DNA from 3 places in the Salipiger sp. ABF4_146 genome. Region 2 is predicted to be linked to each of the others. Evidence: riboswitches for the same ligand, from Rfam matches in the RefSeq annotation. Region 2 holds a riboswitch; each other region holds the start of a gene.
What was found. A riboswitch is a leader RNA that binds a small molecule or an ion and turns the genes downstream of it on or off. The one in region 2 is predicted to bind cobalamin.
Positions count from the first base shown of each region.

Region 1: another riboswitch for cobalamin. It lies ahead of nrdH (glutaredoxin-like protein NrdH); the one in region 2 lies ahead of ACXAJT_RS24425 (TonB-dependent receptor plug domain-containing protein).
Region 3: another riboswitch for cobalamin. It lies ahead of ACXAJT_RS10440 (5-methyltetrahydropteroyltriglutamate--homocysteine S-methyltransferase); the one in region 2 lies ahead of ACXAJT_RS24425 (TonB-dependent receptor plug domain-containing protein).

Region 1 covers NZ_JBSWYX010000008.1:2,532-10,424, forward strand. Annotated here, with positions in the region: gene katG (catalase/peroxidase HPI) at 1-1,675, opposite strand, end outside; gene ACXAJT_RS12775 (alkaline phosphatase D family protein) at 1,939-3,348, opposite strand; gene ACXAJT_RS12780 (asparaginase) at 3,441-4,433, opposite strand; cobalamin riboswitch at 5,026-5,226, shown strand; gene nrdH (glutaredoxin-like protein NrdH) at 5,324-5,545, shown strand; gene nrdI (class Ib ribonucleoside-diphosphate reductase assembly flavoprotein NrdI) at 5,565-5,978, shown strand; gene nrdE (class 1b ribonucleoside-diphosphate reductase subunit alpha) at 5,963-7,893, shown strand, end outside.
Region 2 covers NZ_JBSWYX010000027.1:29,398-37,290, reverse strand. Annotated here, with positions in the region: gene ACXAJT_RS24430 (ABC transporter substrate-binding protein) at 1-140, opposite strand, end outside; gene ACXAJT_RS24425 (TonB-dependent receptor plug domain-containing protein) at 140-1,972, opposite strand; cobalamin riboswitch at 2,086-2,291, opposite strand; gene ACXAJT_RS24420 (LysR substrate-binding domain-containing protein) at 2,391-3,311, opposite strand; gene ACXAJT_RS24415 (cupin domain-containing protein) at 3,520-3,954, shown strand; gene ACXAJT_RS24410 (ABC transporter permease) at 4,082-5,410, opposite strand; gene ACXAJT_RS24405 (ABC transporter ATP-binding protein) at 5,407-6,087, opposite strand; gene ACXAJT_RS24400 (hypothetical protein) at 6,092-6,514, opposite strand; gene ACXAJT_RS24395 (alkaline phosphatase) at 6,587-7,893, opposite strand, start outside.
Region 3 covers NZ_JBSWYX010000006.1:94,018-101,910, forward strand. Annotated here, with positions in the region: gene xdhA (xanthine dehydrogenase small subunit) at 1-413, opposite strand, end outside; gene ACXAJT_RS10435 (LysR family transcriptional regulator) at 573-1,487, shown strand; gene ACXAJT_RS10440 (5-methyltetrahydropteroyltriglutamate--homocysteine S-methyltransferase) at 1,499-2,632, opposite strand; cobalamin riboswitch at 2,763-2,972, opposite strand; gene ACXAJT_RS10445 (MFS transporter) at 3,092-4,366, opposite strand; gene ACXAJT_RS10450 (TonB-dependent siderophore receptor) at 4,312-6,396, opposite strand; gene ACXAJT_RS10455 (amino acid ABC transporter substrate-binding protein) at 6,783-7,541, shown strand; gene ACXAJT_RS10460 (amino acid ABC transporter permease) at 7,546-7,893, shown strand, end outside.

The DNA.
Region 1 (7,893 bases), on a different contig from region 2:
CATCGCCGCGGCCCGGCGCGAACGGCAGATCGCAATCGACGCCCGCGGCCTTGGCGGCCTGCTCGACCCCAAGATTGCCCGCCAGCACGATCACATCGGCGAGCGAGGCGCCGGTCTCGGCGGCGATGGGCTCGAGCGCCGCCAGCACTTTGGCGAGCCGGTCCGGCTCGTTGCCGGCCCAGTCCTTCTGCGGCGCGAGGCGAATGCGCGCGCCATTGGCGCCGCCGCGCATGTCAGAGCCGCGATAGGTTCGGGCGCTGTCCCATGCGGTGGCGATCATCTCGGCGTTGCCGAGGCCGGTTTGTGCGATCTTGGCCTTCACCGCGGCGACGTCGTAATCGGTTGTCCCCGCGGGGACAGGGTCTTGCCAGATCAGATCTTCCGACGGCACATCGGGGCCAAAATAGCGCGCCTTGGGGCCCATGTCGCGGTGCGTAAGCTTGAACCACGCGCGGGCGAAAGTGTCGGCGAAATACGCCGGGTCGGCCATGAACTTCTGGCAGATCGCGTTGTAGGCCGGGTCGACCTTCATCGCCATGTCGGCATCGGTCATGATCGGCATGGTCTTGATCGACGGGTCCTCGACGTCGGCGGGCATGTCGGCTTCTGCGATGTCCACCGGCATCCACTGCCACGCACCGGCGGGAGACTTTTTCAGTTCCCACTCGTGGCCAAAGAGCATGTCGAACCAGCCCATGTCCCATTGCGTGGGGTTCTTCGTCCAGGCGCCCTCGATGCCCGAGACGACCTGATCGCGCCCGACGCTGCGGCCCTTGGTGTTCATCCAGCCAATGCCCTGATACTCGGGCTCGGCCGCCTCGGGATCGGCGCTGAGGTTCTCGGCCAGCCCGTTGCCGTGGCACTTGCCGATGGTGTGGCCGCCGGCGGTGAGCGCGGCGGTCTCTTCATCGTTCATCGCCATGCGCTTGAAGGTCTCGCGCACCTGCTCGGCGGTCTTTTGCGGGTCGGGCTGACCGTTGACGCCCTCGGGGTTCACGTAGATGAGGCCCATCTGCACGGCGGCCAGCGGGTTTTCCATCGTGGCGGGGTTGGAGACATCGTCATAGCGGTTGTCGGAGGCGGCCAGCCATTCCTTCTCGGCGCCCCAGTAGACATCCTTCTCGGGGTGCCAGATGTCTTCGCGCCCGAAGGCAAACCCAAAGGTCTTCAGGCCTGCGACCTCATAGGCGATGGTGCCCGAGAGGATCATCAGGTCAGCCCAGCTGACCTTGTTGCCGTATTTCTTCTTGAGCGGCCAGAGAAGGCGGCGGCCCTTGTCGGTGTTGACGTTATCGGGCCAAGAGTTCAGCGGGGCAAAGCGCTGGTTGCCGGTGCCGCCGCCCCCGCGCCCATCGGCGAGGCGATAGGATCCCGCCGCGTGCCATGCGACGCGGGCGAACATGCCGACGTAGCTGCCCCAGTCGGCGGGCCACCACGCCTGACTGTCCTTCATCAGCGCGCGCATATCGTCCTTGAGCGCCTCGACGTCGAGCGACTTCAGCTCCTCGCGATAGTCGAAATCGGGCCCCATCGGGTTGGTCTTGAGGTCGTGCTGACTGAGGATGTCGAGGTTGAGGCTTTTGGGCCACCAACTGGTGACCGACTGGCCGCGTTCGGTCAGGCCGCCATGCATCACCGGGCACTTGCCTGCGGTGTTGATGTCGTTTCCGTCCATGTCTCTTCTCCCATCGGATGCTCATCCTTGCGTGGGACGAAGGCCGGGCGCGCTGGCGCGCTCTGCTTGGTCCCATCGGCTTGCAGGTCCATCGCCCTGTGCGGCGCCGTCTTCCCTCCTGCATCGGCAGTCTAACGGGACGGGGGGCGTGGGTCAGGTGATTCTTGCGGCCCGAAGCGGCGCCTGCGCAGTTCTGTCACGCGGCCAAGCATAAGCGCTGCGCGCGGCATTCTGCCCGCGCCGGGGCGGTCCGGCGGGCCGGATCAAAGTGCCATGGGCGGTGTCGGCCCGCTTTGCTCGAGCTCCCAGATCGCGCGCCATTGCCCGGCGCGGCGCTCCAGCCGGAGGTAGTTGCGTTCCGCCGCGTAGCGCGCGCTCTGGCCCGGCAACGGGCGGATGCGAATGGGGTGCTCGGGCAAGGGGGCCTCGCCCAGCCCGGCCAGCGCTCCGAGCCCGCGGGCATAGGCGCGCGGCGGCGCCCGGTGCGAAATGCCCGAGGCGACAAGCTGGTGGATCATCTCCTCCCCTGCCCCCATCTCGGCGCGCGTTGCGAGATGGATTTCGCCCGACAGCACCGTGACCGGCCCTGCGCGGCGCATGCGCAGAACCTCGGAAAGCATCCGGCGCCACTCTTCGCGATGCGCGCGGCTTTGCCACTGGTCGCGCAGGTCGTCCTCGTATTTCTGCATTTTGGGGATCGCCATCATCAGCCCTTCGATGAGCGACAGCCGCGGACCCAGCAGCGGGACCGAAGAGACAAGGAATGTATGCGCGCCGCCTTCGGTCTGTGTGACCGCCTGCCAGCCCGGTGCGCCCATGACCTGCCGCCGTCCGCGCTCGGAGCGCAGGTCGGGGCCGAAGAGCGTCAGCCCCGGCACCTCGTGGCGCCACGACAGGCTGTTGCCTGTTGGGTCCAGGAAAAGATGCGGCACATCCTCTTCGCGGGCGGCGTGCTGGAACAGCATATAGCTCTCGCGCGCGATGCGAAACAGCAGCTGCCCGACCGCCGAATGGGTCGCCTCGCGACGCAGCGAGCCCCAGCCGTCGCAGATGTCATGGTCGTCCCAGACGCAGAGCGCGGGCACTTCGGCAGAGACCTCGGCAAAGCCCGGCGCCGAGAATACGCTCAGATAACGTTCGAAAAAGCGGGCGCGCAGGTGGCGCTCGAGGTCCGCCAAGTCAGAGGGCGTGGGGGTTTCGGGGATCTCGTCGGGCCATGCGTCGCTGAGCGGGTTACCATCGGTCGCTTCGTCAGCATAGATTTGATCGCCGCCCATCAGCATCAGCGCATAGGGCGCGTCGCGGTGCTGGCCGAGCAGGCGCTGCCACATCACGTTGCGCTCGCCTGCGTCGCGCCCCAGATCGCCGTGCTCTTCGCCGTTGCAGGAGACGAAAGCGATGCGCATGTCGCCCGACAGATCGGTCTGCACGCGGCGCCGCATGCCTTCAAAGGTATAGTGCGGCGCGTCATGCGGCAGGGTGAGATCGTAGCGCCAGACCGCCCGACCCTCGGTCTGCGCCAGACGTTGCGGCGCGACTTCGTGGCCCGCGACGTCGATCCCGCCCGGCGTCTCGCCCTCGGGGCGCACGACCAGCGCCGCGACGCGTAGGCTGTCGGGCAGCGCCGCGCGGAAATAGAGGATCGGTCCGATCCGGTCGGGAAACTGGGTCATCTGCGGGTCCTGCTCGTTCTTGCCATGGCAAGAGATAGGCATTCGCCGCGGAAATGCCCGTGCCCGCGCGGAAAATCGCGCGGGCGAGCAGGTCAGACCTTTGCGATCGCCTCGGCGACGGCGGCCGTGCGCGCCGCGCCTTCGGGCAGGGTTGGCAGCAGCGCGGCAAGCAGCAACCGGGCCTTTGCAGCGCTCAGATCGCCGGCAAGGATCGCGCCAGCGTCGCACATGGTCACGCCACCGCTGTCGGAGCCGTAGATGGCGCGGGTGCGTCCCTCGGGGCAGCGCGTGGCGAGGATCACCGTAAGGCCCGCCGCGACCAGCTTGCGCGTCGCCTCGGCGAAGCCTGCGGGGGCATTGCCGCGGCCGAAGGCTTCGATCACCGCGCCGCTGGCCCCATTGGCGCCCGCCCATTCAAGGTAACGCGGCGTACTGCCCAGTCCCAGCGCCACCAGTTCGACGTCGGGATCGAGTGAGGGCGTGTCGATGATGAGGCGCGGATGCGCCGGGCGCGAGTAGAGATGCACCTCCCCCTCGTCGATCTCGCCAAGCTTGCCGTGGCCGTTCGAGCGGAAGGTATCGACGCGCGAGCTGTGCACCTTGCTGACGTAGCGCGCGCCATGGATGTCGCCTTCGAAGACGATCACCGCGCCGATGCCGGTCATCTCGGGCGCGGCGGCAGTGAGTATTGCGTCACGCATGTTGCGCGGCCCGTCGGTGTCGGGCTGGCCTGCGTGGCGCTGCGCGCCGGTGAAGACCACGGGCTTGTCGGAGGTCACCAGCAGCCGAGCGAGAAAGGCGCTCTCCTCCATCGTGTCGGTGCCATGGGTGACCACCACGCCGTCCACGCCGGGCTCGGCAAGGCGGGCGTCGATGTGCCGACAAAAAGCGTGGACCGTCGCAAGCGTCAGCGCGTTGCTTCCCGCAGCCGGAAGGTTGTCGACGGTGACCTCGATCCCCGGAAGCGGCGCATGAAGCTTCTGCAGCAGCGCGTCGCCGGTGAGCCCTGCGGTTACCGGCCCGCCTTCGGTCTGGGCAAACGAGGCAATGGTGCCTCCGGTCGCGACAAGAACGATATGGGGCATGGGGGACTCCTTGAACGCGGAAAACTTGTTGTGCGCCAGCATGGGCGGTCTGGCGGGGAGATGCCAGTGAGCGCGTCAGAGAGTCTTGGGATGGGAAGTTACGGGGAGTGGCGGCGACCCAAGGGAGGAGGAGAAGGGTCGCCGCCGATTTCCGGGGCTTTAGGGAGGAGGAGTAAACCCCGGGAAATCCCGTAGCGCGTTTCCGCGTCTGTGAGCACTATGTACTAACCGTTCCATTTGCTCACAATCGCTAAGGCTGCAAGCCTGCCCTGACGTCTGTGCATGGCGGTGCCGGAGGCCTGTTCTGTCGTCATTCCAAGCCCTCCTGCCGGGCGCGATTTCTGTGCCAATGCGTCTTAGAACCGGGCACGCCGCAACATGCTGATCCAAGGCTGCATTGCTGCAAGGGCGGGCTCGGATCCGGGTGTCTGGCGGTTGTCGGACGAATGTGCTCTTAAGGAGAGATCGACCCACTGCGCAGAATTTTTGCACCCGCGCCGACGCGTGGTGCAACTGCCGCATTGCACATCATCTTGGGTTTTCCCGTCGGCTGAACCCTAACTGTATGTTGACGGGCTCATGGCAAACTGATCTAGATATAGTTGCTTTCGGTTCATCGAGTCGGGTGATGGCCCGGCGCGGCGCTAAGAGGGAAACCGGTCTGATTCCGGTGCTGCCCCCGCAACTGTAAGCGGCGAGTGAAGGCCCTGAGAGCCACTGGGATGTCCCGGGAAGGCGCGGCCGGAACCACGACCCGCAAAGCCAGGAGACCTGCCGGAAGCTGGAATGAATTGACCACGAACGGAGGGTTCGGGGCGTGATCGGACGGCGGCAGGCACGGGGCCTGAGCGGCGGCGCGACCCCACCTTCACAGCTGAGGACGCAAGAGCATGATCACCGTCTACTCGAAACCCGCCTGCGTGCAGTGCACCGCAACCACCCGCGCGCTGGACGCCAAGGGCATCGATTACAACGTGATCGACCTCACCGAGGATGCCGAGGCGATGGCCCGCGTCACCGAACTGGGCTACCGTCAGGCACCCGTGGTCACCTCGGGCGAGGACCACTGGTCGGGCTTCCGCCCCGACCTGATCGCACGCATCGCCTCCTGATCGCCCGGAGGGATCGGCCATGTCCGGGCTCGTCTATTTCTCGTCTGCCAGCGGCAACACCGCGCGCTTCATCTCTGGCCTTGGCCGGGTGGCTGCGCGCATTCCGGTGTCGCCGAAAGAGACAACGCCCGACACGCTGGACCCCTTCGTGCTGGTCTGCCCGACCTACGCCGACGGCGAAGGCCGAGGCGCGGTGCCGAAACAGGTGATCCGCTTTCTCAACGATCCGGCCCGCCGCGCGCTGCTGCGCGGCGTGATCGCCGGCGGCAACCGCAACTTCGGTGAGACCTTCGCCCTTGCGGGCCGCGTCATCGCGCAAAAATGCAATGTCCCCCTGCTCTATTCCTTCGAGCTGGCGGGCACGACCAAGGATTTCGCCCGCGTCAACGACGGGCTCGACGCTTTCTGGGGGACCCCATGCTTGACCGCCTGAACGAGACGCTGGACTACCACGCGCTCAACGCGATGCTGAACCTCTATGACGAGGCCGGCAACATCCGCTTTGAGGCGGACCGCATGGCCGCACGGCAGTACTTCCTGCAGCACGTGAACCAGAACACGGTGTTCTTTCACTCGCTGACCGAGAAGCTTGGCTACCTCGTCGACGAGGGCTACTACGAGGCCGAGGTGCTGGCGCAATACGACCAGAGCTTCCTGCAGAAGATCTGGGATGCCGCCTTTGCCAAGAAATTCCGCTTCCCGACCTTCCTTGGTGCGTTCAAGTATTACACCTCCTACACGCTGAAGACCCGCGACGGGAAACGCTTCCTCGAACGCTACGAGGACCGCGTGGTGATGGTGGCACTGGCGCTGGCGCGCGGCGACGAGGGGCTGGCGATGTCCTTCATGGAAGAGATCCTGTCGGGCCGCTTCCAGCCCGCCACGCCGACCTTCCTCAACGCGGGCAAGAAGAGCCGGGGCGAGCTGATCTCCTGCTTCCTGCTGCGCATCGAAGACAACATGGAGAGCATCGGCCGCGCGATCAACTCGTCGCTGCAACTGTCGAAGCGCGGCGGCGGCGTCGCGCTGATGCTGACCAACATCCGCGAGGCCGGCGCACCGATCAAGGGCATCGAAAACCAGTCCTCGGGCGTTATCCCGGTGATGAAGCTGCTCGAAGACAGCTTCAGCTACGCCAACCAGCTGGGCGCGCGTCAGGGCGCTGGCGCGGTGTACCTGAATGCGCACCACCCCGACATTCTGCGCTTCCTCGACACCAAGCGCGAGAACGCCGACGAGAAGATCCGCATCAAGACCCTCAGCCTTGGCGTGGTGATCCCCGACGTGACCTTCGAACTGGCCAAGCGCAACGAGCCGATGTACCTGTTCTCGCCGCATGACGTGCAGAAGGTCTATGGCGTGCCCTTCTCGGAAATCTCGGTCACCGAGAAATACGAGGAGATGGTCGAGGACAAGCGCATCCGCAAGACCAAGATCAACGCCCGCGCCTTCTTCCAGACGCTGGCCGAGATCCAGTTCGAGAGCGGCTACCCCTACATCATGTTCGAGGACACGGTGAACGAGATGAACCCGGTGGACGGGCGCATCACCATGTCGAACCTGTGCTCGGAGATCCTGCAGGTGGCCGAGGCGTCGGAGTTCAACGACGACCTGAGCTACTCCAAGCTGGGCACCGACATCTCGTGCAACCTTGGCTCGATGAACATTGCCAAGACCATGGATGGCCCGGACTTCGGCACCTCGATCGAGACCGCGATCCGTGCGCTGACCGCCGTGTCGGAAATGTCGGCCATCGACAGCGTACCCTCGATCCGCCGCGGCAACGACGAAAGCCGCGCCATCGGGCTGGGTCAGATGAACCTGCATGGCTATCTCGCGCGTGAGCATGTGCATTACGGCTCGGACGAGGGGGTCGAGTTCACCTCGGTCTATTTCGCTGCAGTGGCCTATCACGCGCTGCGCGCCTCCTGCGCAATGGCGCGGGAAAAGGGCATGACTTTCAAAGGGTTCGAGAAGTCGAAATACGCCGACGGCAGTTTCTTCGAGAAATATGTCACCCGCGACTGGCTGCCGACGAGCCCGCGCGTCACCGAGCTCTTTGCAGATACGCAGTTGCCGACCCGCGCCGACTGGGAGCAACTCAAGGCCGACGTGATGGAGTACGGGCTTTATAACCGCAACCTGCAGGCGGTGCCGCCGACCGGCTCGATCAGCTACATCAACAACTCGACCTCCTCGATCCACCCGATCGTGTCGAAGATCGAGATTCGCAAGGAAGGCAAGATCGGGCGCGTCTACTACCCGGCCGCCTTCATGAACAACGAGAACCTCGAGTATTACCGCGACGCCTATGAGATCGGTCCGGAAAAGCTCATCGACACCTATGC
Region 2 (7,893 bases):
CCAGCAAGCAGCATTGCCAGTTGATCCGTGCAGAGGTTCATCGACACGACGCGCGCCGGTGCTGTGCCCGTCGCCTCCTCCGCCGCGCCCGCAAGCGGGGCGGTGGCAAGGCTCAGGCAAACCAGCGCGCGCCGCAACATCAGAAGCTGCCCCGGACGCCGAAGTAGGCGGCGCGGTCGGACGTGCCGTAGCCGGTCACCGTCTGATACTGCTCGTCGAAGAGGTTCTCGACCCGCAGATAGAGTTCGGCGCTGCCGCTCAGCGCGTAGCGCAGGTTCATGTCGGCGACGGTGTAGTCGGGCAGCGAGGCGTTGGTGTCTTCGACCCCGGCCACATGGCGCACGCGCAGCGCGCCGCGGAACGCGTCGGTGAACTCGGCATCCAGCGTCAGCGCCAGATCATGCAGTGGGACGCGGGTCATCCGATCACCGGTTCCGGCGTCTTCGCTGTCCGTCCACGTGTAGGCCGCGGCGAGGCCAAACCGATCGGTGATTTGCGTGCCCGCCGAAAGCTCAAGCCCCTGCATCCAGCTTGTCCCGTCGACCTGAGAGTAGGCGTAGGTGTCGTAGTTGTAGTCGATCAGGTCGGTGATCTCGGTCCGGAACAGCGTGGCGGCGATCTTGCCACTCTCGAAGCGCTTCTCGGCGCCAAGCTCGTAGCTGAGCGAGGTTTCCGCTTCGAGGTCGGGGTTGCCCGCGTAGCCGTTGTAGCGCTCGTAAAGCGACGGCGCGCGGAAGCCGGTGCCGACGCTGGCGCGCAGGGTCACATCGTCGCTGGGCAGATAGGCCAGCGAGACGCGGCCGGTGGTCTTGCCGCCGAAGTCGGAATGGTCGTCATGGCGCAGGGCGGTCACCAGCTCGAGCTGCTCCGACAGGTGCCAGTTGGCCTGGCCCCAGATGCCGTAGGTGTCCTGATCGCCGTCGTCCGCCTCGTTCTCATAGCTCTCACGCGTGGCGTCGGCGCCGAAGGTGAGCGTCGTGGCCGACAATTCTGCCTGACCTTGGTAGCCCAGCGTCCAGCGCTGCCCGAAGAACGGGTACTCAATGCCATCGCCCCAGCTCGACCGGTCATTCTCGAAGTACTGCGCCGAAAATTCATGGCTGAGCGCGCCTGCGTCGACGCGGGCAAACCCGCGCAAGCCGTATTGGTCGCTTTCCGTGAACTCGTCATGTGTGCCATCGGCAAGCACCGGGTAGCTTTCGTCATACTCGGTTTCGGTTTCCTGCCAGAAGCCCGAAGCGCCCAGTGTGACCGTGTCGGTCAGCGCGTAATCCCCCGCGAAGCTGAGGCGGGTGGATTCGTGCCCGTCCGCCTCGTCGTTGCCGTCGTTCTCGTCGGCGGCAGAGAACCCGTCGGTTTCAACCCGGCTCAGGGTGGTGGCAAAGCTGCCGCGCTCGCCCAGATAGCCGAGGTTGTAGCTCAGCTTGCGGGTGTTGTAGCTGCCGTATTCGGCGGCGATGTTCTGGCTCAGGCCCGGCTCGGTCGGGCGCGCGGTGGTGATGTTGATCACCCCGGCGATCGCCTCGGAGCCGTAAAGCGCCGATTGCGAGCCCTTCAGCACCTCGATGCGGCTGATGTCGGTGGTGGTCAGCGCGCCGAAGTCATACTCCATCTGCGTGCCCGAAGGGTCGTTGACGTTGATCCCGTCAATGTAGACGCCGATGTACTGGCCGCTGGCGCCACGAATGCGCAGCGCGGTGTTGGTGCCGATACCGCCGTTGGTGGTGACGCTGATCCCCGGCAGGCTGGCGAGGTAGTCGGCGACGCGGGTCTCGCCGGTCTGGTCGAGGTCCTGCTTGGTGATCACCTCCACCGTCGCGCCGCTGCGCTCGAGTTCGGTGCTTTCGCCGCGGTTGGCGCTCAGCGTGATGGTGCCAAGATCATAGCCATCCTGCGCGAAGGCCGCGCCGGAGAGGCTGACTGCCGTAAGGGCAGTGGCGGCGCGCAGGCCGAATAGGGTGGGTCGCTTCATGGTCCCTTTTCCGTTCTTTATATGTCGCGGGAAGGGACTCGTCCCTCCGCAGACGGTTAGCGTGATGCCACCTCTACGGAAGGTCCGTTGCCCGCGGCGCTCCCCGCACCGGGACTGGGTGATCGGCTTCGGCAGGTCTCCTGACTTGCGGGTCACAGCTTCGCCGGGTCTTCCCGCCCCCGAAAGGAGCAGTGACATGGTCCGGCCTCGCTCTCCGCCTACAGTTGCGGGGGCAGTCGCGGAGTTGGGCCGTGGCCCGCACCGCATTCCCTATTCACCGAGCGGCAGGCCGCCCGGAACCGAAGCAGCCACCGAATAGCGACTTGCCCCCCGCCGCGCAACAATCACAAACGGTCAAGGGCTGTGAAATCAGCGGCCAGATGTCGCGGCCCGGGCGGTGCGCGCGGCGGGGCGGCCTTCAGTATCCTGCGCGTTCTGGGCTGTGCGCCTGCGGCGCAAACCCCTCGCGATCAACCTCGGCGTGGATCCAGTCGGAAAATTCGCGGATCATCGGATCGTCGCCACGGGCCTCGGGGAAGGCCACCGAGTAGATCACGAAGGGCATCACCACGGTGTCGAAGAGGCGCACCAACCGGCCTTCGCGCAAAGTGCCCTGCACCACCGCATCATAGGCCAGCGCAACCCCTTGGCCACGTTCGGCGGCGGTGGTGGCGAGCTCGCAATTGGGGAAGGTGGGGCCACGGGGAAACACCGGCGGCGAAAGTCCGGCGGCCTCGAACCAACTGCCCCATGCATCCATCGTTTCGTCATGCATCAGCGTCAGCCGGGCAAGGTCGGCGGGTTCGCTCACGCCTTCACGGTCGCGCAGTTCCGGGCTGATCACCGGGTAGCGCCCCGATTGCATCAGCGGTAGCGTCACCACGCCCGACACCGGATCATCCGCCCATTGGATCACAAGATCGGCGTCGTTCGAGGCAAAGTCGAGGGAGGGGGCGCCGTCGGACACCCGCAGCCGCACACGGTCGCCAAAGCTCAGACGGTCGAGCCGGGGGACGAGCCAGCGCGCGGCGAACCCCGGGGTCGAGAGCACACGGAAGGGGCGATGCCCCGCCTCCCGCACTGCGCGTGTCGACTCGTCGAACGCGTCCAACAGCCGGGTCATCTTGCCTGCATAGGCGCGGCCGGTCAGAGTCAGCGCAAGCCTGTTGCCGCTGCGCTCGAAGAGCGCGGTGTCGAAATAGCCTTCCAGCGCGCGGATCTGATGGCTCACCGCCGAGGGGCTGAGGCAGAGTTCCTCGGCTGCGGCGGTGACGCTCAGATGTCGCGCGACCGCCTCGAACGCTCGTACCGCTGCAAAGGGGGGAAGTTTCCGTGCCATGTGGCGGCGCCCTCCGGTCTGCGTCGTCGCGGATGTCGGGTCAGACTAACATGCCCGCCCGGCGGGACAAAATTCCGGTTTGTGCCGGATGTCTGGGGCGCGCCTGAATCCCTTTCAACCTTCATTGAAAAAGACGCATTCGGCGGGGGCGCTTGGGGCTGCTAGCGTCGGGTCATACCAAAAAATCTTTTGAATAAGGGAGTTCACCATGCCGCGTCATCTTCAGGTCATACCCACCGGTGCGCTGTGCGCCATCGTTGGCGCCGCCGCCGTCTCCGCGCCTATCGCGCTCGCGCAGATGTCCGGGCCGTCCGAACACGCGGGCCTTGCCGTGGATCTGCTCGAGGAATTGCCAGCCGAGACCATGGCAGCGACCATCGGTCTGGAGGGGTACACGCTGCGGATGCGGGCGATCGAGATCGCGCCGGGGGGACAGATCGCCGAACACGGCCATGCCGAGCGTCCGGGGATCGTCACGGTCATCGATGGCGCGTGGGTCGAAGGCCGGCCCTCGGGGGAACGGACCTTTGAGTCCGCCAGCCTCGGCACCTTTCCTGAGAAGGAGGATACTGTGCATTGGGTTTACAACCGCAGCGATGCTCCGGCGACCGCTCTGGTCTGCGACATCGCGAAAGTGGAGTAGCCCGCGGGCTGCGAGGGCCAATGCGGCCCTCGCCGGGAGCGCGCCGGTACAATTCTGCTCCCTGCCAGCGCGCTTCCCTCAATTCGTCGCCGCTATATATCTCGGGCCGCCCCGAAAGGCGGCCCGTTCAGCTGCGAAGTCCGTCGACCACCGGCTGGCGCAGCACCACGGCGGCGGGCAGCAGCGATAGTAGCATGGTCACCGACACGAAGCCGGCGAGGAAATGCAGCTCGCCCCATCCCAGCGGCGCGGAAATGGCGATGTCGGTGCGCGCCGTGACCAGCTTCGAGAGCAGCTGTGCCGCGCCCCAGCCGACGCCCAGGCCCAGCACCGCACCACTCAGCAGCAGCGCCGCGCTGAACGCCCAGACCGTGGCAAAGACAAAGCGGCGCGGCGCCCCGAGTGCGCGGAGCAGCGCGATCTGGCGACGGAACAGGCGCGTGAGTATGAACAGGCCCAGCAGAACCGACGCGGCAACCAGCACCTGCGTGACCAGCGCCATCAGCGACATCGCCTGCCGGACATCGCCCATCACCCGGTAAAGCCCGGCCAATACGGCTCCGGGGAAGAAGGCCATCGTCTCGCCGTCGCGGGTGAACTCCGAGCGCAGGGCATAGTTCGCCCAAAGCTCGTTCGAGCGGATCACCACCGCAGGGGTGCCGGGAAAATACTCGGGATCGAAGGGCGGGCCGATTTGCGCCTCTCGCTCCGGCGCATGGCCGTTGGCAAGGCCATGGACTTCCCAGACGAATTCGACGGGTATAAGGATTGCCCGGTCCCAAGGCGTGCCGGTGGCGGCCATGCGCCCGGTCACGCTGATGCCGCCGTCGTGGTCGTGATCGCCGCCGTGCGCGTCTGCATCGGCGGCATCGCCGACTCCATGTGCTGGGGTGAACCGCGCGCCGATCTCCAGCGGGACAAGCGCACCGACCACCGCTTCGGTGTGGTCCTCCCAGAGCCTGCCTTCGATCCGATCCTCCGAAAGATGACGCAGGAACTGCGCCGTGGTGCCCACCACTGGCGCAGTTCCGTAGCTGTCGCCAAAGGCCAGCGGCGCGGCAATGGACACGTGTTCGTGGTTCTCGATCTCTGCGTAGGCAGGCCCCGAGATGAGCGCCATGTCGGACGGCTGCAGGAACACCGATGCGAAAAGCGCAGTGAGTTCGCTGCCCGGCGCAGCGACGATGAGGTCGAACTTGTCGGCAGCCTGCGCGGTGCCATGGCGCAGCCCGCGTTCCTGCGCCAGAAGTCCGACGCCCATGCCAACCGAGATGGCGATGAGCAGAACAAAGAGCGCGGCGCTGGTGCGAAACCGCCCAAGAAAGCCACGCAGCAGCGGCCAAGGCGCGTAGCCGCGCAGGACCAACGCGCCGGTGATCAGTGCGGGCAGCAGCAGCAGGATCAGAAGCATAATGTCTTGCGCCAGCGCCGGCAGAGAGTCCCAGAGCAGCCTCATGCCGCCACCTCGTCCTGCACAAGCCGCCCGTCCGCGATGGTCAGAACCCGGTCCATGCGTGCCAGCAGGGCGGCATCGTGGCTGACGGCGATCAGCGTCGTGCCCTGCCTGCGCACAAGTGGCACCAGATCGTCGATCAGCCGGTCGGCGTTGGGGCGGTCAAGGCTTGCCGTCGGCTCGTCGGCCAACAGCACCGGCGCCTCGGCGGCCATGGCCCGTGCGATGGCCACCCGCTGACGTTCGCCGCCGGAGAAGCTGGTGACGCGCCGGTCGGTGTCGGCGAGGCCAAGCGCGGCGAGGCGCTGGGCGGCACGTTGGCGCAGGGCGCTGCGTTCGGCGCGGGGATGGAAGAGCGCGGTGAGCGCCGCGTTGTCCAATGCGCCAAGCTCTTCGAAGAGAAGGAAGTCTTGGAAAATCATGCCGATGTTGGATGCGCGAAAACGGGCGCGGCGTTCGGGGCTCTGCGCCAGCAGCTCGGTCTCGCCCCAGCAGATGGCGCCGTCTGCCCGCTCCAGCAGTCCGGCAAGGGCGTAGAGCAAGGTGGATTTGCCAGCGCCAGAGGCGCCGCGGATGCCGATCAGCGCGCCGGCGGGCACGTGGAGGCTGGGCACATCCAGCAGCAGCCGGCCGCGCGGGCTGCGCACCGACAGGCCGGAGATCTCGAGAGGCAGGGACATCAGCTCAGCCGTAGGTCGCGTCGGTGAGGCGCATCATGCTGACAAAGCCGGTGTCGGGGTCGGTGTACGCCCCCAGTTCCAGAACGCCGCTGGTGACGATCTTCACGTTGAACGGGATCACGTCGACGATGCGCTTGGTGTAGACGGCGACGATGTCGTTGGGCCATTCGGCCTCGGTTTCGCAGAACGGGCAGACCGCCATGGGCATCTTCGTGAGCACGAAAAACCGGCTCTGGGCTTTCAGGGGCGGCGCCATGAAGCCCTCGACGGTCAGCCGCTTCCCGGTGCTGGTCTTGGCGAGGTCCGACAGGCCGCGACCCTTGGCCTGATAAAGCTCGCGCACTTTCAGGGGGTCTTCGGCCGCGGCGGTGGAGGCAATGAAGGGCGTGGCGATGGCGGAGGCGATCAGCCTGCGGCGGGTCAGCATAAGCGGTACCTATTGGTCGGAACGGCAGCGGGGGCGGTTGGTGCCGCCCCCGCGCATCCTATCAGATCGTGATCACTCGGCGGTGACGGCGTGGTGCATCACGTGGAAGATCACGTTCTGCTCGATGGTGCCGTCGAACAGATGCGCCCAAGGGCCCTTGGCATAGACGGCGACGTCTTCGCCCGAGTGGCTTTCCGACGACTTGGGGATCAGTGCCTGCTGGACATAGTCCAGATCGGTTGCGTCTTCCTGCGTCACGTCGGGGCGCGAGCCGGAGTAATCGTTCTCGCCTTCGCCCGCCTTGAGGACCGAGCCCGAGCCGTTCAGGAAGCCGATCACGGTGTAGGGCTTGCCATCGTCGGCAAGCACCAGCTCGCCGGAGTGCTTGTCGCCCTTTTGGGCCACATCGTAGCACAGGCCGTCGATCGGGGTGCCGCGACCGCAGTAGCCGTTGAAGGCGATCGAGTGCTCGTGGTCGGCGGTGACGATGATCAGCGTGTCGGCGTCATCGGTCAGCTCGTCGGCCATGGCGACGGCGTCGGCGAAGGCCATGCCGTCGATCATCGTGCGCTTGGCGTTGCCGGCGTGGTTGGCGTGGTCGACGCGGCCTGCTTCGATCTCGAGGTAATAGCCGTTTTCATTGTTCGACAGGTATTCGATCGCCGCCTTGGTCATATCGGCCAGCGACGGCTCGTCATCGTCGGCGCGGTCGGCTTCGTATTCCATGTGGCTGTCGTTGAAGAGGGCCAGCACCGGGGTTTCGCCGTCGAGGCTCAGAGCGTCGAAGGTTTCGGTGTTCCACGCGTATTGCGCGCCCATGCCGGTGGCCGTCTCGATCAGGTTGGCGCCGTCGGCGCGGCGACCCGAGCCACCCTCGTCGGTCTCGGCGCCCTCGGGGACGAAATGGCGGCGCCCGCCGCCCATGGCGAGATCGACGACACCGGCCTCCATCTGGTCGATCAGCTGGCTGGCGATGTCTTTCTGGGCGGTGCAGCCCTCGGGCACGGCGTCTTCCCAGTTGCGGTTGGCGGTCTTGGCGTAGACGCCCGCGGGGGTGGCGTGGGTGAGGCGTGCGGTCGACACGACGCCCACCGATTTGTCCATGCCGGTGACGATCTCGCCGAAGGTGGTCAGCTCGTTGCCTTCTACGGTCGAGCAATCATCGTGGATCGCATCGCCGCCGAGGTTGATCAGGTTGAAGCGCTGCTTCACGCCGGTGTTCATCGCGCCCGCGGTCGGGGCGGAGTCGGGGGTCTGGGCGTTGATGTTGTAGGTCTTCACCAGCGCGCTGTGAAAATCGGGCGTCTCGTAGGGCAGCACGTGCTCTTCGCCCAGCTGGCCTTGCTGCTGACCGGCGAAGAGGCGGGTGGCGTAGTTGG
Region 3 (7,893 bases), on a different contig from region 2:
ACCTGCGTCTCGGTCGGCTGCGGGGTCTGCATCCACAGCGCATAGAGCGACATCACGATGCCCGGCGTGCAAAAGCCGCATTGCGCGCCGTGATGCTCGACCATCGCCCGCTGCACCGGGTGTAGCGCGCTGTCCGGGCCGGAAAGATGCTCGATGGTCACCACATGGCACCCATCGAGCGAGGCGGTGAAGCGGATGCAGGCGTTCACCGTCTCGTAGCGCAGCGCACCGTCATGCAGGCGACCGACAAGCACGGTGCAGGCCCCGCAATCGCCCTCGGCGCAGCCTTCCTTGGTGCCGGTCAGGCGACGATCCAGCCGCAGGAAGTCGAGCAGCGTTTGCGTCGCCGGAACCTGAGACAGGCTCACGGCCCGTCCGTTGAGCAGAAAGCGGATCTCGCTTCGGTGCGTCATGCATCCCTCCGTGGCTGAGCATGTGGCTGGGTGATTGGAGGCGACGCTAGCGGAAGGTATTCGTTCTGAATACGCGTGGTTTCGCCAAGGACTTTATACAGATTGTTTATAATACTCCGGCAGGCAGCGTAGTATCCCGGGCGCCGAAGGAGAGGGCCAATGCAATATATCGAAAGCCTGCGGGTGTTTGTCCGGGTCGTTGAACTGGGCAGCATCACCTCGGGCGGGCGTGACCTGCGCCTGACCCCGGCGGTGGCCAGCAAGCGGATCAAGGAACTGGAAAGCCGCCTGGGTGTGCGGCTGTTCAACCGCACCACCCGCTCGATCAGCCCGACCGAGGTGGGGCGGGTGTTCTACGATCAGGCGAAATCCGTGCTTGCCTCGGTGGAGGAGGCCGAGGCGGTGGTGGCCAACTTCTCGGAAACCCCGCGCGGGGCGCTGCGGGTGACGGCGCCCTTGGGTATCGGGCGCCGGATCGTCGCGCCGCTGGTGCCCGCCTTCACCGAGGCCTACCCCGAGGTGCAGGTGCAGATGCGGCTGTCGGACCGTCAGGTCGACCTGATGGCCGAGCGGCTGGATGTGGCCTTCTTCCTCGGTGTGGCGCGGGATTCCAATTTCAAGCTGCGGCAAATCTACGACTGCCCACGCGTGCTCTGCGCCGCGCCCAGCTATCTAAAGGCGCGCGGCACCCCGGAAACGCCCGAAGATTTGCTGGGCGGGCGTCATAACTGCCTGCTGCTGCGCTACCCCCGTTCGCCCGAGTACTTCTGGCAACTGCAGACAGAGACCGGGCTGCGGCGGCTGGAAGTGGCTGGCCGGTTCGATGCCGATGACGGCGACGTGCTGACCGCATGGGCGCTGGAGGGGCAGGGCATTGCCAACCGTCCGCGGCTGGAAGTGGCGCGCCACCTGAAAAGCGGCGCGCTGGTCGAAGTGCTGCCCCAAACGCCGCCGATGCCCTCGACCTTCGGATGCCTGTTCCCGCACCGCAAGCTGCAGGACCCGAGAATCAGGCTCTTCGTCGACTACATGGCCAATGCGGCGCGGGCAAAGATATCGGGTCTGGACCCGTAGGGCAGGGCGGCTCAGGCGTCGTTCCAGATCGCCTCTGCGGTCTTCACCACCAGTTCGAGCTTGCGCTGCTGATCGCTCAGCGTGACGGCATTGCCGTGCTCGGTCGAGGCAAAGCCGCATTGCGGCGCGATACCGAGTTGATCCATGTCGACGTAGCGCGCGGCCTCGTCAAACTTGGCCCGCAGCCAGTCGAGGCTCTCCAGCCCCGGCGTCTTGGTGGTGATGAAGCCCGCCATGACCCGCTTGTCGCCCTTCGGCAGCAGCCGCAGCGGTTCAAGCCCGCCCGCGCGCTCGGTGTCGTATTCCATGAAATAAACGTCCACCGAGGTCTGGTTGAAGATCGCATCGGCGGCAAAGTCATAACCGCCCTCGGCCACATGCGACGAGCGGAAGTTGCCGCGGCACATGTGCATGCCGATGATCATATCGGCGGGCCGGTCCTTGATCGCCTCTTCCAGCATCCATGCGTATTTGCTGACCAGAGCGTCCGGATCCTGCCCCATGTCGCGGCGCTGCGCGCGCTGCTTGGGATCGCCGAGATAGGCAAAGAAGATGTCGTCAAGCTGCAGATAGCGGCACCCCGCGTCGTAGAACGCCTGCACCGCCTTGCGGTAGGTCTGCGCGATGTCGTGGAACAGCAGGTCGGGATCGCGGTAGGGCGCATGCGCGATGTTCTCCGGCTCCAGCCGGAAATGGCAGGCCGAGGGACCGGGGATCGAGATCTTGGCAATGCCGTCCTGCGGCGTCACGAGGTCCTTCACGAATGTGAAGTGCCGCAGCATCGGATGGTCGTCGGGGAAATCCAGAGGCCCGGTCAGATGCGGCGCGATCGGCGGGGTCTTGTGCTCGGACTTGAACGGCAGGCTCTTGTGCGACGGCTTCATGTCGAGCCCGTCGAGCATCCCCATGAAGTCATAGTGCCAGAAGGCGCGGCGCACCTCGCCGTCGGTAAAGACGTGCAGGCCGGCCTCTTTCTGCAGCGCCACGAGGTCTCGCACCGCCATGTCCTCGACATAGGTCAGGTCTTTGCCGTGCACGCCCGCCTCGCGCATCTTTCGCACCGGATCGGGGCGCAGCAGCGAGCCGACATGGTCAGCGCGGAAGGGGGCGCGGCGGGCGGTGAGTTTGGGATCATGAGCCGTCATGACATGCCTTTCGGTTCGGCACCGGGCTGTGGCCCGCGTGCCTGCTAGTGGATACGCCTTGCGGACAGCAGGGCGCGCGGAATGTCACCGTTACGGAAAAGACCGCGCCCGATACGCACCCCGCGATCGGAACAGGTGAGCGTTTCAGGCAGGTCTCCTGACTTGCGGATCAGCGCCGGCTCCGGCCTTCCCGGCGCAGGGCGCCAGTGGCATCTCGGGCAGGCTCACCGCTTACAGTTGCGGGGGCAGTTCCGGACTTGGGCCTTGCCAAGAGGATTGGCTCGCACCGGATTCCCTATTCTCCGCAGCGTTCTGCGGCACCTGAAATCGCCAAGAGTTTTGCGGGTTGGCGGCGGCGCGGTCAATCGGGGCGCGGGCCCATTCTTCTCATGAAAAACATGACCGGGCTTCACCGCCGGGGGCGGCTGCGCTTCGGCAGATCGCCCCCGGCGGTCCATGTCAGCCCCGCGCCGCCTTGGCGGAGCGGGCCGTCGCGCCCCAGAGCGCCGGCAACATGGCCAGCGACAGGGCGCAGGCGATGCCGAAGAACGCCGCATAGCCAAGATGCTCGGCCAAGGCCCCGGCGCCCATGCCAGCCAGCATGCTCACTCCCGCGTCCATGCATTGGAACAGGGTGAAATCGACGCCGCCCTGACGCGGGTCGGACCACCGCATGAACTGGCCATAAAGCGCCACGAATCCAAAGGCCATGACGGCGCTGCTGGCCACCATGGCGCCCGGCGCGACCATTGGTGCGGGCAGCCAAATATTGTCAGCTGACAATGCCACCACCGCGAGGATCGCGGTCTGCAGCAGCACGGCGGCGATCAGCACGTGCCGCGCCCCGAAGCGGCGCACGACAGCGCCGCCAAGCACCGCGCCCGCACAGCCCAAGCTGACGCTGCCCAGCCCGGCCAGAATGCCCAGTTGCGCCAGATCGTACCCGGCATCGATGAAGAACGGTCCGAACATCCCCATCGCCGTCTTCTGGGCCATCACATAAAGCGCCGCAACAAGCAGACCCCGCCGCACCTCGCGCCGGGCCAGCGCCGCGCGCAGGCTTGGCAGATGCGGGCGCTCGCGGCTTTCGCCGCGCCGGGCGACACGCGCGAAGGGCACGCACAGCAGCGCGATCACCGCCGCCATGGTCCATGTCCCGGCGGTCCAGCCAAAGCGGTCGACCAGAACAAGGAAGGCACCGCCGCCGATGGCCGCACCGATGTAGGCGCCGCCGACCTGCGCGGCGTTGCCCCAGCCGTAGGGGGTGTGCTTCAGCGCGTCCACGGCGTAGCCGTCGCAGGCGATATCCACCGTCGCCGTCGCGAAGGCGGCAATCATCAGCACCGCAAGCACGGGTAGCAGCGGCACCGGTCCCATCAGACCCATGAGCAGCAGCACCGAGATCACCACCGCCGCGCCGGCCAGCACGATCACCGTCGAGCGGTCGCGCCCGCGCGCGGGCAGGCGGTAGCGTTCGATCCACGGCGCCCAGAGGAACTTCAGCGCCCAAGGCAGCACGATGGCCGAGACCAGACCGATCTGGTCGAGCGGCAGGTCCCGCGCCCGCAGCACGCCCGGCAGACCCGTCCATGTGACGCCGCCGATGACGCTTTGCGCGATGTAGACGCCGCCGATCGCACCGACGACGCCCCACGGCCCTGAAGTGGTCTGCCGCGCCATCAGAAGCGGTAGCGCAGGCTCGCCGTCGCCGTCCGGCCCTCGTAGCGGTAGCAATAGCCGGCGCTGCAGGTCTGGTCGTCGACGTCGAAGGCGTTTTTGACGTTCACGTTCAGTTGCAGATTGTCATAGCCCAGCTGGCCGAAATCGTAGGACATGGCCAGATCGACGAAGGTGGCGTCGTCGTTCTTGAAGGTGTTGGTGTCGTCGCCCCAGCTTTCGCCGACGTAGCGCAGACCGCCGCCAAAGCCGAAGCCCGCCAGCGGGCCGGTCTCGGGCTCATAGAAGCCCCAGACAGAGGCGCTGTGCTCGGGCGTGGCCGACAGCGTGTTGCCTTTGGTGCCGGTGGCGCCTTCCTCGATTTCCATGTCGAGATAGGTATAGGCCCCGGTCATCCGGAAGCCGCTGCCGAAGTTGACCTGCCCTTCAAGCTCGACCCCGCGCGAGCGCAGATCGTAGGGCACCTGCACCTGATTGAGACCGTCGAAGGCGGTGGCGTCGACGGTCTGGAACACCACCCCGTCTTCCTGCCGGATGTCGAACAGCGACGCGGTGATCAGGCTCTGGGTGCCGGGCAGCTGGTACTTCAGCCCAAGCTCTTTCTGCAGACCGCGGGTGGGATCGGCGGTGCTGGCGCTGTCGGGATCGGTGGGATCGGAATAGACCACCCCGGTGACCGGCACGAAGGAGCTGGAGAGGTTGCCGAAGACCGACAGTTGCGAATTGACCGCGTAGCTTACGCCGATGCGCCCCGAAAAGCCCTCGGCCTCGCTGTCGCTGCCGTTCTCGTTGGCGTCGAAGGTGGTGATGTCGACCCAATCGTAGCGCCCGCTGAGGAACACGGTCCAGTCGCCCGCGACGATCTGGTCGTGCAGGTAGATGCCGCGCTGTTCCATGTCCTGCCCGTTGTAATACGGCAGGTCCATGTCATCGGTCGCATCCGCCGAGGTGTAGCCCAAGGCATATTCCGCGTCATAGGACGAACGCGAGAAATCAAAGCCGCCGACCACCGTGTGGCTTGCCAGCCCGGTGGTGAAGCGGCCTTCGAGCATCGTGTCGATGGCGAGGTTTTCAGCATCTTCGACGTAGTGGCCCCAGTAGCGGCCCAGCCCCGCTTCGGTGGCGTAGACGCCGCTGTATTCCATGTCCGCGTCGACCTCGGAATAGCGCAGCTTCTGGCGCAGGGTCAGCGCGTCGTTGAAATCATGTTCGGCCTCGTAGCCGATGCGCCACTGGGTGTTGACGAAGTCATTGTAGTCGTCATCGCCAACGTAGAGGTCAGACGCCTCGCCATAGCTGGGGTTGTAGTAAGAGGCGGTGCCGCCGCGCACGCCTTCGGCGTATTCCGACAGCAGGGTGATGCGCGTGTCTTCGGTGATCTCATAGCGCAGCGCCGGGGCGATCAGGTTGAGATCGTCCTTATAGCCATCCAGCGGCGTGTCCGCGTCGCGCGTCACCCCGGTCAGGCGGTAGGTCACCCGGCCCGCCTCGTCCAGCGGTCCGGTGAAGTCGAAGGCCAGTTCCTTGCGCTCTTCGGTGCCGAGGGTGAACTGCAACTCGCGGAAGGCCTCTTCCTTCGGGCGCTTGGAGATCACGTTGACGATGCCGCCGGCGCCGCTGACGCCATACATGGACGACGACGGCCCCTTGAGAATGGCGGCGCCTTCGAAGGTGTAGGGCTCGTTGCGATACCATGCAGAGGGGCCGTTGGCCTGCCGCAGCCCGTCGCGGAACAGCCCGTTGTAATAAGATGCGAAGCCGCGGATGTAGACCGCGTCATAGCGGCTGTCGTAGCCGAAGTTCGACACATTGGTGCCAGCGGAATAGCCCAGCGTGTCCAGAAGGGTGCGCGGCTGCTGGTCTTCGATCTGGTCCTGCGTGACCGTGCCGATCGCCTGCGGGATGTCGCGGATGGGCGTGTCGACGCGCGTTGCCTGCCGCCCGGACTCGCCGACATAGCCCTCCTGTAAAAGCGTGTCGTCGCTTTCCGCTTCCAGCGTCAGCGTGCCCAGATCGACGGTGGGTTGCTGCGCGACGGCTGGCGCGCCGAGCAACGCGGCGACGAGTGCGATGCGTGAAACCTGCATTTTCAATGTCCCTCCTGACTTTTCCGTGTCTTCGCGCTTCTGCGGAGGAAGAGTCAAACTAATTTTGTCAGGAATCTGGATGCAGCGTGAAAAAGCCGTGTTTCTGCTGTCGAGCCTGCGCGTTGCGTGGGCCGAGTCGCGATGGGGTCAGGGGTTTTCTGGTGCCGCCGCGCGTTGCAGCGGAGTGCCCCGCTGCCAAAGGGCCGGGGTCATCAGAACGCCAGCCGCCTCGACGCGAACATGCATTCCGCCCCGCACCGCAAATGCAGAACGCCGTTCCGGTGCCGCAGCGGCATCGGGCGACAGGGGCCTTTTCTCTGGCGCGGGCATTGATCCGGCCGGCGCGGAAAGTCACCTACAGGCTCGAAATCACAGGAGTTGCCAAGATGCTCAAATCCATCATCGCCGCCGCCGCGATCACCGCAGGTGTCGCTGGCGCCGCTGCCGCGCAGGACGATCAGACCCTGCGCGTGGGCATGTCGGGCGGCTATTTCCCCTTCACCTTCGTCAAGCAGGACGTGCTGCAGGGCTTCGAGGTCGACGTGATGAACGCCGTCGGCGAAGAAGCGGGGCTCGACATCGAATTCGAGACCATGTCGTTCTCGGGCCTCGTCGGCGCGCTCGACGCGGGCCGCATCGATACGATCGCCAACCAGATCACCATCACCTCCGAGCGCGAGGCCAAGTTCGCCTTCACCCAGCCCTACGTCTATGACGGCGCGCAGGTGGTGGTGCGCGAGGGCAATGACGAGGTTGCCGGGGTCGAGGACCTGCGCGGGCGCACCGTGGCGGTGAACCTCGGCTCGAACTTCGAGCAGCTGCTGCGCGAGCTGCCCTTCGCCGAAGAGATCGACATCAAGACCTATGAGTCCAACATCGCGCAGGACACCGCGCTGGGGCGGGTCGATGCCTTCGTGATGGACCGCGTGTCCTCGGCGCAGTTGATTCAGGAAAGCCCGTTGCCGCTGGAACTGGCGGGCAAGCCGTTCTCCGAGATCCGCAACGCCCTGCCGTTCCGCAACGACGAGACCGGCACCGCCCTGCGCGACGAGGTCGACGCGGCGCTGACCACGCTGCGCGAGGACGGCACGCTGGCCGAGATCTCGCAGAAGTGGTTCGGCACCGACATCACCAGCCCGGAGTGAACCGATGCGGGGACTGGACCTCGACTATATGCTGGGGCTGGTCCCCGTCATCTTGGGCTATGTGCCGCTGACGCTGGGCATGGCGGCGGCGGGGATGGTGCTGGCGCTGATCCTCGCCTCGCTGTTGGCGGTGGAGCGGGTGTTCCGCATCCGCTGGCTCGACTGGGCGGTGGTGCTGTTCATCAGCTTTTTCCGCGGCACACCGCTGCTGGTGCAACTGTTCCTGTTCTACTACGGGCTGCCGCAGGTGCTGAGTTTTCTGACCAGCATCGACGGGGTGACCGCTGCGATCATGGGGCTGACGCTGCATTTCTCGGCCTATATGGCCGAGACGATCCGCGCTGCCATCCTC